Regions from separate parts of the Paenibacillus sp. FSL R10-2734 genome, predicted to be linked through region 1. Evidence: riboswitches for the same ligand, from Rfam matches in the RefSeq annotation. Region 1 holds a riboswitch; the other holds the start of a gene.
What was found. A riboswitch is a leader RNA that binds a small molecule or an ion and turns the genes downstream of it on or off. The one in region 1 is predicted to bind preQ1.
Positions count from the first base shown of each region.

Region 2: linked by a shared signal. The riboswitch ahead of queF (preQ(1) synthase) and the one ahead of NSS67_RS27960 (queuosine precursor transporter) in region 1 are both predicted to bind preQ1.

Region 1 is NZ_CP150170.1:6,459,813-6,466,562, forward strand. It holds gene NSS67_RS27955 (AMP-binding protein) at 1-1,321, opposite strand, end outside; gene NSS67_RS27960 (queuosine precursor transporter) at 1,515-2,228, opposite strand; PreQ1 riboswitch class I at 2,239-2,284, opposite strand; gene NSS67_RS27965 (methyl-accepting chemotaxis protein) at 2,537-4,315, shown strand; gene NSS67_RS27970 (YnfA family protein) at 5,056-5,382, opposite strand; gene cobS (adenosylcobinamide-GDP ribazoletransferase) at 5,967-6,750, opposite strand, start outside.
Region 2 is NZ_CP150170.1:3,964,887-3,971,636, reverse strand. It holds gene NSS67_RS17460 (class I SAM-dependent methyltransferase) at 1-437, opposite strand, end outside; gene NSS67_RS17455 (DMT family transporter) at 470-1,384, opposite strand; gene NSS67_RS17450 (VanW family protein) at 1,510-2,310, opposite strand; gene NSS67_RS17445 (cysteine hydrolase family protein) at 2,332-2,856, opposite strand; gene queE (7-carboxy-7-deazaguanine synthase QueE) at 2,984-3,706, opposite strand; gene NSS67_RS17435 (6-carboxytetrahydropterin synthase) at 3,699-4,181, opposite strand; gene queC (7-cyano-7-deazaguanine synthase QueC) at 4,181-4,843, opposite strand; gene queF (preQ(1) synthase) at 4,877-5,350, opposite strand; PreQ1 riboswitch class I at 5,514-5,557, opposite strand; gene NSS67_RS17420 (ABC transporter permease) at 5,633-6,319, opposite strand; gene NSS67_RS17415 (ABC transporter ATP-binding protein) at 6,316-6,750, opposite strand, start outside.

The sequences.
Region 1 (6,750 bases):
TTTCTCCGTTCCATTTCACGAGGACTGCCAACTGTTCTCCCCAGTAATCGTCAGGGACGCCAAGCAACATTACTTCTTGTATTTCCGGAAGATGCTCCAGCACTCTCTCGATTTCCTCTGGATAAACGTTCAGCCCACCGGATATGATTCTATTTTTCAAGCGACCCGCCAAATATAAATAGCCAGCTTCATCCTGATAAACATAATCTTCAAGGATCAGCCATCCATCTCGAAAAGCTGCTGCAGTCTCATTCGGCAACTGATGGTAGCCTAGAAATATCATATCACTGCGCACATATAACTGCCCAATCTCCCCCGTAGGGACTTCTCGGAACTGTTCATCACGAATGGAAATTTGCACACCGGGATAGGGCTTCCCTACAGAATTCGGATTATGCTCCGCTAGAACATCCAAATAGCTAATATAGCTTGCTTCCGAAGAACCGTAGGATTCATAGAGCCGCGCTCCACCGAACACTTCCTTACCCCTTTTCTTGGACAACTCCGACCACTTTGCCCCTGAACTAATAATCGCATCGATCTGCGTCTGCCCAGGAACAGCCTGCTGCATCATCGATTCTAGCATTGTCGGTACGACGAACAGCACCACACCCGGAAGCTGCTTGCACAGTTCTAGCACCTGCGTGGCACTAAATTTTTGCGTGATATGAAAGGTTGCTCCACAATATAGACTCTGCATCACCGCGAATAAGGATAGGGAGTGCACAAACGGACCTGGTGCTAAAACATCCTTCATAGGGTCCAATTCAAAGGCAGCATTCGATACCTCAAAGCTGTTTAACCATGATAAATGGGTACGCATATATCCTTTAGGTAACCCGGTTGTGCCTGAAGTAAAGCCGATAAATAATAATTCATTCGTTTCATCCAATTCAGCCTCAGGCTCTAGTGCATTCAGCCAGTGATCATAGGAGCCTGTTCGTTCATTTGAAAAAGTCAGTGTTGGAATAACTTGGTCCTTGAAGACCAAATTCCTTGCAGACTCAGGCTCCGCAAAAATCATTGCCGGCTGGCACTGCTCTATAATAACCTGCAATTCATTTGCGCTCCACTTGGAATCTAAGGGAATGGGAACACAGCCAGCATAAATTGCCCCTAAGAAAACCTCTACAAATTCAATACGATTCGTGGATAAAATGGCGATTTTGTCATGCTTCAGTCCCTTTAGCTGTAGTCCATATGCGATTCTCCGCATCGTTTGTACCAAGGTTGAATAGGTATGAGTCGCTTGGCCATGGGATAAGGCAATGCTATCGGGCTGCTGTGCTGCATGACGCAGTATAGGCACTACTAGATTCATCCTTCACCACACCTGTTCGTAATTTCTGTGACTAACAAACACAAAACCTAATGGAAATTTATACGATAGCTTATTTTAGCTTTATAATAATTTTATGTACACCATTCCATGGATCTAATAAGCCCATCTTACAACTGTAAAAATCAAACAGCGCGTATCGATGGTGATCGGTACGCGCTGGCTGCATAGTTATTTATTCATTTTTTTGAACAAATGATGGTTTCTCATCTTCAGCAAAGGTAAAGGTACGGGCGATATACAAGATCGGTGTACCCAATGCGGTTAGCAAGAATTTAGCAAAATACGTTGTAAGCAAAATTTCAAGCCATACACTCCAGTCATACAAACCAGCAAATGCAATGGTACAGAAGATTAGCGTATCCACAAAGGAGCTAACCATCGTACTGCCGTTGGAACGAATCCACAGCTGACGTGAGGTGCTGTAATATTTGCGAATCCACGAGTACAACCGAACATCAAGGAACTGACTGATGAAGTAAGCAGTAAGACTACCTAAAGCTAGTCGAGGCATCAGGCCAAAGATGGTCTTCAAAGACGACTGAGCGATATCGGTCTCTTGCGGCGTAAATATTAATACCATCTGCATAATGACTGTCGTCATAAGCAAGGTGAAGAAACCAAACCAGACCGCTTTACGAGCTTCTGCCCTTCCGTACTTTTCATTAAGCAAATCGCTGGTCATATATAAAGTGACATACATCGTATTTCCGAGTGTCATCACAATATCAAATGGCATAGCAATCGTCTTAGCTACCTGAATGTTAGCAATTACAGTAGCGATACCTACCCAGGCATACATTCCACTTTTGCCAAACAGGCGGTAACAGAGTAGAAAAAAGGCAAAATTGACAATAACAAATAAAACTCCCCACAACAAATTAAACATATTACTTAAACTCCTCCTAGTTTTGTTTACGCGGGATGGTTACGAACCGCGGCTTACATTATGTTAGGCACAAAACATTAATACTCTATCACACTGTTACCAAACAATCCATAAAAATAAACAATTTATGAAATGGGTATTTATGCCCATTTTTATTAACTAAAAATAAAAGTGTCAGTAATAATTCATTCTTTTCAGAAAAATATGTTCTATAACCTAAAATTTTCACTATTCATCCAGAGGTTAATTCTATAGAATAGTATCAAACACTTCATTCCCGATCCATTTAGTTGATATATTACATAACTATGGAATATATTGCGGGTTGTCAGTCGCTAGCAATCGGTAGGGATATAAAAGAAATGGGCCTCGCGGTCCATAAAAAGGGGGAGAACAACATATTTCGTTTCAAGCAGTCAATCAGTCGCAGATTCACGCGTTTATTGTTTGTAGTTCTATTGCTCACTTCTCTTATGTTAAGTATTAGCTTCTATTTTATTTCCACCAATATTTTTAACAGCTATGTTATGCCACAAATCAATCAAATCTTAACCGCAGCTTCTCAGGACGTATTTAAGAACATTAACACAATGCATGCTCAGCAAGCGCTAAAAAATAACGAACAAGCAGCCACCAATCTTGAATTCTATTTTCAGGATAAGAAGGGACAGCACGGGGTTGAGACTATTTTTCTACTCAATCTAAAGGGCAAGGAAGCTGAAGTTCTAACCGTAGATCATGATGCAAAATTAAAACGGAAAGAAATTGTTACGGTATCCTCTGCAATGCAGCAAGCCGCTAAAGGAAAAAGCGGACTAAGCGATACATATAAGGACGCACATGGCATACATAAGTCAGCTTATATCGGAATTCCCGGAAGTACGATGGTTATCGGTGTAAGCAGTGATGTAAGCTTTATTCATGAAAAACAAGACAGCATTCTGTGGACCAGTGCTGGAATTACACTACTAACGCTGATCATAGGCCTAGCTAGTGCTTGGTTTATGAGTTTGCGTATTACACGACCAATCTCAAATCTTGCAGCTTATAGTGCTCGTCTCGCAGAGGGAGATTTCACAGAGGAATTAACGGTTAAAGGCAGTGATGAGGTAGCCCAGCTGTCCAGAAGTTTCCAAGCGATGACCCTACGCCTAAAAGAAATGATCGGACATGTACTCGTAACCTCAAACACTGTGGTCACCGATTCCAATTCCTTAAGAGATCGTGTAGAGGTCCTAAATGAAATGGCAGACCACTCAAGTTCATCTGTTGTAGAAATCGGCAAGGGTAGTACGACCATTGCCAGCAGCGCTCTAGATAACTCGAAAGCTATGGAAGAGATCAATCTAGGCATTCAGCATATTGCCTCTTCAGCAAATGAAGTCACAGAGCAGATCAGTGAAGCTTCCGCTGAGGCGAGTGGCGGTAATGAGATTGCTCAAAGTGCCGTTCTGCAAATGCGCCAGGTTGAGCGTGCCTCCCTGCAGTCGCTGGAGCAATTACAAATTATGAATGAGCGTTCAGTAATGATCGGAGAGGTCGTTCATAGTATTACTGAAATTACGAAACAAATCCAAATGCTGTCGCTGAATGCTTCGATCGAAGCAGCACGCGCAGGAGAGCATGGACGAGGCTTTGCTGTTGTGGCCGGAGAAGTACGCAAGCTATCCGAACAATCCCGTAATGCAAATGAGCAGATTCGTGATTTCCTACTCGGACTTCAGGAAGATATGAATCGCTCCGTTACTGAGATGAACCATGTGAATTCCGAGGTAGCCTCCGGGGTAGGCAAGGTGGCAGAAGCGGGCGATGCCTTCAATCACCTTCTGATTCTTATCCAGAGCATCAATCAGAATATTCAATCTGTATCTGCGGCTACGCAGCAAATCTCAGCTAGTACAGAAGAGGTCAGCGCTTCCGTTGAGGAAACCGCACAAATCACTTCAAGATCCCAAGAAAGTGCGGACACACTATCTGAGAACTCGGAGCGCCAGCGTATAGAACTTGAAGGGCATGCAGTAACCGTGCAACATCTTTATGAGCAGGCTAAGAAGCTTCAGGAAGCTGTGCAACAATTTAAGATCTAATCGTTAGGCTTAATCAAAAACAACCCGTTCACACGAAAGTGTTGAACGGGTTGTTTGGTTTAGGCACTGTATTGTGCCTTAGTATAACTGCGGTACAGTCTGCGCCAGGTTGCTCTCTTGCGCGGATCTCGCTTAGTGTCCGCTCTTCGGTGCTCTCTTGCTCGGTTTTCTCGCTAGTGCCAGCGCTTCGGTGCTCTCTTGATCGGTTCTCTCGCTTAGTGTCCGTTCTTCGGTGCTCTCTTGCTCGGATCTCTCGCTTAGAGTCCGCTCTTCGGTGCTCTCTTGCTCGATTCTCTCGCTTAGAGTCCGCTCTTCGGTGCTCTCTTGCTCGGTTCTCTCGCTTAGAGTCCGCTCTTCGGTGCTCTCTTGCTCGGTTCTCTCGCTTAGTCCGCTCTTCGGTGCTCTCTTGCTCGGTTCTCTCGCTAGTGCCCGCGCTTTTTTTGCAGCTTCGGACTCAGATGACGTTATTACAGGAAAAACTGCCATTTTGGAGCTTTTACGGACCTGAGAGACGCTATTGCCTGATATTCAGCCCAAATCAAGCCTATTTTGTACAAATAGCGACTCTGGAGTCCGAAACCGTTCCAAAATGCCCTTATTATCGCAAATAAGGTCTCCTGAGTCCGCCACTAGTCCACTCTAGAGAAAACTTAGTAATTCAATATACAAACCCAAGTGGTCCTCGCGCCCCTAAACGACTCACTATTCATAGCTGCTTAGGATACCTCGATAGACTAGACTTAGTGTCTCGGCGCCCATAGAATTACCGATACGCCGATCACACAAATAACAGCACCGACCCAGTCATATACGTCAGGTGTCTTCTTGTCTACAAGCCATCCCCATAACACAGCGAGGACGACAAACACTCCGCCGTAGGCTGCATACACTCTTCCGAAGGACGGAAACTTCTGCAATGTAGGGATAATGCCGTACCCGATGAGAATCAAGGACCCCACCAAACCATACCAGAGAGGGCGTGATTCTCTCAGCCATAACCATACTAAATATCCGCCTCCAATCTCAGCGAGGCCAGCAATTACAAATAGCAGAATGGCAGCAACCATGTCATCCCTCATTCCTATCTATCACATAAAAACGCAAAGGTTAATCATAACAAATTGTACTCAAGGTTCACCCGTGGAGCTATCTACAGCACATTACCTAAGGTTCATCCGTGGAGCTACCTACAGCACATTACTTAAGGTTCACCCGTGGAGATACCTTCAGCAAATTACTTAAGGTTCACCCGTGGAGCCACCTTCAGCACATTACCTAAGGCTCACCCGTGGAGCTACCTACAACAATTCACCTAAGGTTCACCCGTGGAGATACCTACAGCAATTTACTTAAGGTTCACCCGTGGAGATATCTACAGCTATCTACTCAAGGTTCTCCAGTGGAGATACCTACAGCTATCTACTCAAGGTTCTCCAGTGGAGATACCTACAGCTATCTACTCAAGGCTCACCCGTGGAGATACCTACAGCTATCTACTCAAGGTTCTCCCGTGGAGATACCTACAGCTATCTACTCAAGGTTCTCCCGTGGAGATACCTACAGCTATCTACTCAAGGTTCTCCCGTGGAGATACCTACAGCATATTACCTAAGGTTCATCCGTGGAATTACCTAAGGTTCACCCGTGGAGCTCACATTAAATTGTGCTGGAGCAGCACTAACACTAGCAACAGCAGAACCTCCAGCAGCTCGTTCAGCGCGCCGTACACATCGCCGGTGAGCCCGCCGAGCCGGCTGTTGATCCGCCGCGCAGCCACGGTGCCGCTGGCCAAGGCTGCAGCCGGCAGCAGTAGCGCTGCCGCCAGATGCACCGGCCACGCACCTAAGCCAGCGCCGAGCGCCAGAGGCGCAGCGGCTGCGGCTAGCGAGAGCAGCGCGGCTATCGCCAGCGCGCGCCGCTCATGCGAGGGAGCGAGGCCGGCGAAGCTCGCGGCCAGCCCCTCGTTCCCGCGGGCAATAGGATAACGCACCATTGCCCGCACCATATACCAGCGGCTCCAGATCGCTGGTAGCAAGAGCAGTGGCAGCTCGTAGTAGGCGTAGCCTTCGATTAATGCTGCCACTAAAGAAGCCTTTAACAGCAGGAGCAGTACGCAGGCGAGTACGCCCATCGCACCCACGCGGCTGTCCTTCATAATCTCTAGTATTCGCTCCCGTGGTCGGTAGCTTAGCAGACCATCCGCGCTGTCCATCCAGCCATCAAGATGCAGCCCTCCAGTGAGTCCTACCCATAGAATGAGGGTAATAATAGCTGCTGGCCAAGCTGGTAAAACCAACCCCGTCAAAGCTGCTCCAGCAGCTACGCACAGTCCGATAGCTGCACCTACCACGGGATAGAACATCACACTTCTGCGCAGCAGCTCAGGAGAAAATCCCGGATCACTCTTTACAGGAAACCGCGACAAAAACTGAAAG
Region 2 (6,750 bases), 2.5 Mb from region 1:
AAGTAATGTACAATTCCTAACTCAGCAAATACGATATCATATGAACCATCGAGCACGTGATCTGGAAGCTTCAGAACATCCGATACGATGTAGTTAAGCTGAACTCCAGCTTCTTGTGCAAGATCAGCCGCATAACGCGCATTAGCTTCCGAGAAATCGGCAACCGTTACGTCCGCCCCAAGTAATGACAATGCAACTGCCTTCATTCCGTTTGATCCCATAAGATTCATCATCTTTTTACCCTGTACATCTCCAAAATAAGTAGAGAGCGGGTACAGCTTTGCACTTGGATCCTTGACCAACTTGGCTGCTGCCTCTAACGGTGTACCAAATCGAGCAACCCAAGCTGAATACGTATCTTCATTCCATAGCTCTTCACTTGTTGGCCCATTGCTTTTTCCAGAATGCTGTTCTAAATTTTGATCTTGTTCTTCCATACCTTGTGACCCCTTTATGATTAAAATGTCTGTTATGAAGCATTCTGAATGGCTACTGCCATTTGTTTAGTTTTCTTTTGTCCAGCGTACAAATATACGCCAAGTCCAATCATGACCAAAAGTCCTCCTGCCCATTGAAGCGCAGTTAATTGTTCACCCAAGAGCAGATAAGCGAGGATACTAGCCCCTACTGGTTCACCTAAGATGTTCATAGAGACCGTAGTTGCGGATACATACTGAAGTAGCCAATTAAATAAAATATGACCAAACACCGTTGGAACCACTGCTAGCAATATGAAAATCCCCCACTCTTTCGCAGGATAATTGAAGAAGGAGATCCCCATGAACAGATTGTAAATCGCAAACACACCAGCCGCTGACAAGAAGACGATCAAGCTATACAAATATGAGGGCATTCGCACCACAAGCTTTTGACCGATAAGCATATGTACAGCCACCGCTACTGTTCCTCCAACGGATAACAGATCCCCTTTGAGATTATCAGCAGAGATACCGATATCCCCCCAGCCGATAAACACTACCCCGCCAATAGCAATGCTCAGTCCCAGAATAGCAGACACAGCCGTTTTTTCCTTATACAAAAAATAAACGCCCAGCATAATAAACACTGGCTCCAGCGCCATGATCATCGTTGAACTAGCTACCGAAGTATACTTCAAAGAGCCCATCCAAAGCAAAAAATGTAGAGCAAGCATAGTGCCTGAGAGCACTAGCATGATCCAGTCTTTTTTACGAAGAGCTAACGCTGCTCCGCTGTAAGGTCTTGCAAAAGGCAACATCAATAGCGAGGTGAACAACAGCCGATACATTCCTTGTATAGAAGCAGGCGCTTCAGACCATTTAATAAAAATAGCGGAAAATGAGATGGCCACTATCCCAATCAACATTAAAATCGGAATTGGAAGTGGCGGTTTTTTAAGCTTCACATGGTACGCGTCCTTTCACTGTCTTAAGTCACTTATGTTAATTTAACGCAGACCGTGAAAAAATGCATCTATTTTCATTGAATTTCACTAAAAAAAGCATATGCAATGTCATTTCTGACGAAAGCTTATGCTTTATGAAGAAGTGGGGAATACATCATAAGCGCGTAGTTATCCGTTACAGCTTCATCTCCAACTAGGTCGCCGGTACGCGTGAATATTTTTCGACTAATCTTGTTACTTCGTATATATCCGCCCCAAGGCTCCAAGCTAATCCGATGATCACTTTCGTACACTTCATATTTATAGAGGGGCTGCTCATCGCATCTCCATTCCCCAAACAAATGACTATCATTCAGCCAGAGCTTTAATTGATACGTTTGATTCGTGTTATTCTTCACTTGAAGATCCAAATAATTATAAGAACAGGTGGCCCCGCTTCCAAAAGGCTGTGTACGCTGTTCATCTGGAAATACATCATAGCTATGACGATGCCGTTCCGTAACGGTAAGTGGTGTATGCAATGTCATCCAGTAGATCAAATTGGACAACTGGCATAGCCCCCCGCCAACTCCAGAATGAAAACCGCCATAATGCAGCACCATACCCTCCAAATAGCCTTTTCGCTTACTAGGCTTACCAATGCTTCTCCAATAGGAGAAAGTTTCCCCAGGCCGCACCATGAGTCCATCCAGTTTCGCGATCGCCAGCCGTATATTAGTTATTTTATTGTATTGAAGCACCATATCTACATTCCGAAGACTTCTTAATAACGGTGTAGCGTGAGTCATTGCCTCATAAGATAAAATATCACTAGTGCGCTGCTTCGCCACCTTGCTGCGGCTTGTGCACCATTTCAAATATCTTTTCCAAATAAAATATCGCTTTCCGGCAAATAGTCTAAGTCGAGAACGCTGAATAGGTTTCATGGCCGCCTGAGGTGTATTCATCTAGAACTGAACCTCGCTTTCAGCTCGTAACTGGGCGAATCTCCCTCCGATTACTGCATTATGATGCTTAACGATCTCACTACTATTCAGAACCCCATTATCAAAGGTGCTATGAGCATCTTGGACGAGAACACTCTTATATCCCATACTGTATGCGCGTCTTATCGTCGTATCTAGGCAGAACTCACTTTGCATCCCACAAATCACCAGATTCGTGATCCCGAGCTTTTGTAGCTCATCTTGCAGCACTGTTTGGTGAAAGGCATCCCAAGTGGGCTTCTCAACAATAACCTCGCCTTCCTGTGGTGTGATCCGGTGACTGATCTGCCATGTAGGTGTACCTTTTGTGTATTCCTCATCTTCTGTGTGTTGAATATAAACAATTGGAGTACCTGCCACCCTAGCTTTGTGCTGAAGGGAAATAATCCTTTCCATCACACCCTCTTCATCGTACAGCTTTTGATCAGGATAGGAGAACATAGCTTCTTGAACATCAATAATTAATAGTGCGGTTGAAATTCCCATTAGGTACCTCCTATAACTTTTATGAAAATCATACCAGAAAATGAGGCTATCAATCTACCTATTTGAAGACTCTTTTCAACAAAAAAGGGCATCTGCTAAGCAGACACCCCTTACATTTCAATATTTTTCACTTGCCACGCTTATTATGCCAGATCAAAGCATGCAACTGAGGAAGCACGCGTACTCTATTCATCTCAGAGTCTACGATTACTTTATTAAACAACCATTCCAGCCTTCCAAGAAGTCGGGCAGAAATGTTGCCCTCTTCAGTGACATCATCATTACCAGGCTGCAGGAATAGCTGCACATTTGGATATCGCTGGTGAATGTCTTTTGCATAATCAAAATCCCTATCATCAAACACTACGACCTTTAAACTATGCGTGGAACGTCCAAGATTCTCCATCCTACTCATGATGTTATCTAGCATTTCCCAATTCGTCGTCATCCCTGAGCTTGGTGGTTTCGGACTAATCGTCAGCACATCCACGTCGTTGAACCATTCCTGCCATTTACTACCCTGGGTCTCTATAGCCGCTTGTTTCCCTCGCTCATGAAGCAAGTTGATAAAAGAACCCATCCCTTCACCAATCAAAGCAGGATTACCGCCTGAAATCGTAACACAGTCGAAATTATCTCCCGCTAGGTCCAGTAGTTCATCCATGATTTCATCCGCAGCCAGCATTCGAACCTTATCCTTAGCAGTACCATCCCAAGTAAATGCGGAGTCACACCAGCCACAGCGATAATCACAACCATAGGTGCGGACAAACATCGTCTTCACACCAATTACCGCACCTTCACCTTGAATGGTTGGACCGAACATTTCAATTACGGGAATCTTACTCACAGTCACAGCCTCCATACAAGCGGTATGACGGCCCTGCTTCGGGAATATCCTCAGCCAATACTTCAGCCCAGGAGGTTGGTGTCTCCCACAGTTTTACCGAATACAGCGGCAACCCTGTTTGTTTAAGCTTGTAGGCTATATAACAGGACATATTTTCAACAGTGGTTCGGAAAGACAACAAGGCTACCTTAGATCCTGTGTTCGTTAAAGTCTCTAATATAGGTTCATTTCCCATAGCCAGAAAAGCGTGATCTAGACGGTCTACAAGACTTTGTTGCACTGTCGTTTTGATATCGCTGAAATCAATAACAAAACCTTCGTCTGAGTGGCCTTCCGCAGCCACAGGTTTGCCCTTTAGCACTACTTCGAGCTTATACGTATGTCCGTGTAGGTTGCTGCATTTCCCCTTGTGACCCACTAACTGATGCGCCGCGTCAAACGTAAATATTTTGCAGACTGAGACTTCATTAAGCATTAAGAACCGACCTCCGTTCTCTCTGCCTCATATTGCTCAAGTCCACGCTGACGCAATAGACAAGCTGGACAAGAGCCGCAGCCACTGCCAATAATACCGTTATAACAGGTCAATGTGTGCTCGCGAACATAATCAAAGTAACCCAGTTCATCGGCCATCTTCCACGTTTCTTTCTTATCTAGCCACATCAGTGGAGTGTGAATCGCAAACTCATAGTCCATAGATAAATTGAGTGTAACATTCAGTGATTTCACAAAAACATCACGGCAGTCCGGATACCCACTAAAGTCCGTTTGGCAGACACCAGTAACGATATGGGAGTAACCCAGCTGTTTAGCTAATATTGCGGCAAAAGATAAAAACAACAGATTCCGTCCGTCCACAAACGTACTCGGAAGCTCATCACCTTCGCCAGCAACGATATCAATATCCTGACGTGTGAGTGCATTTGGTGCCAGCTGATTTAGCAGTCCAAGGTCAAGGATATGCTGTTTCACATTAAACTTAGCAGCTATTTCTGTTGCAACTTCGATTTCAGCTGCATGACGCTGATTGTAGTTGAAGGTAACTACCTGTACTTCCTCAAACTGCTTCAAAGCCCAAACTAGGCAAGTGGTGCTATCTTGTCCGCCGCTGAATACGACGAGTGCTTTTTTGTTCATCTTAATCTCTCCTTATTTATCAACTTATGGGGATTAGCGGTTGTCCACTTTTTCCGGATAGAGGTCGTGATTCATTAAGCGGTGCTCCGCCATCGCCTCATACTTCGTACCCGGTCTTCCATAGTTGCAATAAGGATCAATCGATATGCCTCCACGCGGAGTGAACTTGCCCCATACCTCAATGTAACGCGGATCCATCAGTGAGATCAGGTCATTCATAATAATGTTGACACAGTCCTCATGAAAGTCACCGTGGTTACGGAAGCTAAACAGATATAGCTTTAATGATTTGGATTCCACCATCTTCTGTTCAGGGATATACGAAATATACAGTGTGGCAAAATCCGGCTGACCCGTTACAGGACACAAGCTTGTGAACTCAGGGCAGTTGAATTTAACAAAATAATCTCGCCCAGGATGCTTGTTATCAAACACCTCAAGAATAGCTGGATCATAACCAAACTTGTACTGCGTTCCCTGATTACCAAGCAAAGTGACTTCTTGCATTTCCTCTTGCAATCTTCCTTCTGACACGACAAAAAACCCCTCTCTTTTCCTTCGGCCTTGGCCGGTAATGGAAAGAAGAACGAGATTTCGAAAACTTGGCTCCACTAAGAAGAAACGGAGGCAGCGTCCAGTTAAAGGACAACATCCGTTTATAATATTTAATATACTCTTAGTTTTTTATAGAGGGAGTTCGCGAACCTCTCCTGCACAATCCGTGCAGACTTCTTCTTCAAGCTTATTGCGTCTTGAACTATACCATGGGTAACCTCATTCTGACAAGTTCTACTCTTTACCCGTCTTCCAAATCCAGACCGATAGCACCGCCATCCACAAGAGCAAAAGCAGACTTTCTACGAGCAATAATCCTTCTCCAATAAGAATACTGTTTAGATTCTGGACAATTTCAATACTTGGCAGAACAGCAAATATCGGATAGGTCCATTCAGGAAGAGCCAAATAAACAGAAGCTACTAAGAAAAAAACAACCATAAACGCGGAGCTGATGGCCGAACCATTTTTGGAGGAACTTACCTTTAATCCAATGATGATTCCAACTTGTACAAAGATAATTCCACCCAATAACATAAATAACAACGCAGGTAATAAATTCATTGTCAGACCTTGATTTAATACATACACTATCAGCTGTGAAAACAAAGAAAAAACAAGAACAGATCCAGCTTTAGCAGTAATGATCTGCCCTCTGCTTAACGGGGTGATCAGCAGTGCATCAAAAGTCTTACTCTCCCGCTCCTCAATTAACCCAGGGCCGGTAATCATGATCCCTACCATCACTTGCGCAAACAATATCCAAGTAGAAAGTAGCATGAAGTCAAGACCGCCCTTGTCCACTACAGTAATGATTACCTTAGCCATAAATATAGGCAAAATAATTAAAATCACAGTCGCTGGATTACGAAGTATATCCTTACATTCATGCTTAAACAGCTTCCAGATTTGATGGCTCAACTCAGCTCACTTCCCGTCAGGGCAGCGAATACATCTGCCAGTGAAGCCTCTTTACTGTGCATACTTAAGATTTGATTAGTAGACATTAGCTGATATATATGATCTTTTGTTGCTTCTACCTCTATCGGCCAGGATTTCTTAACAACTTCCCCATCCTGTAGATATTTAACTTCAATTTCTGGTTTACCATATATGCTCTTAAGCTTGTGGGGTTCTCCTAGTGCCACTAATGCTCCTGCGTGCATGATGCCTACTCTATCACTTAATTCTTCGGCTTCTTGCATATCATGCGTCGTTAAGACAATGGTTGTGCCTTCATCTTGAATTCTCTTGATATGATTACGAATGAGTGAAGCTGAATTTGGATCTAATCCACTGGTAGGCTCATCTAAGAACAACACAAGAGGCTTATGTAATAATGCTCTGGCGAT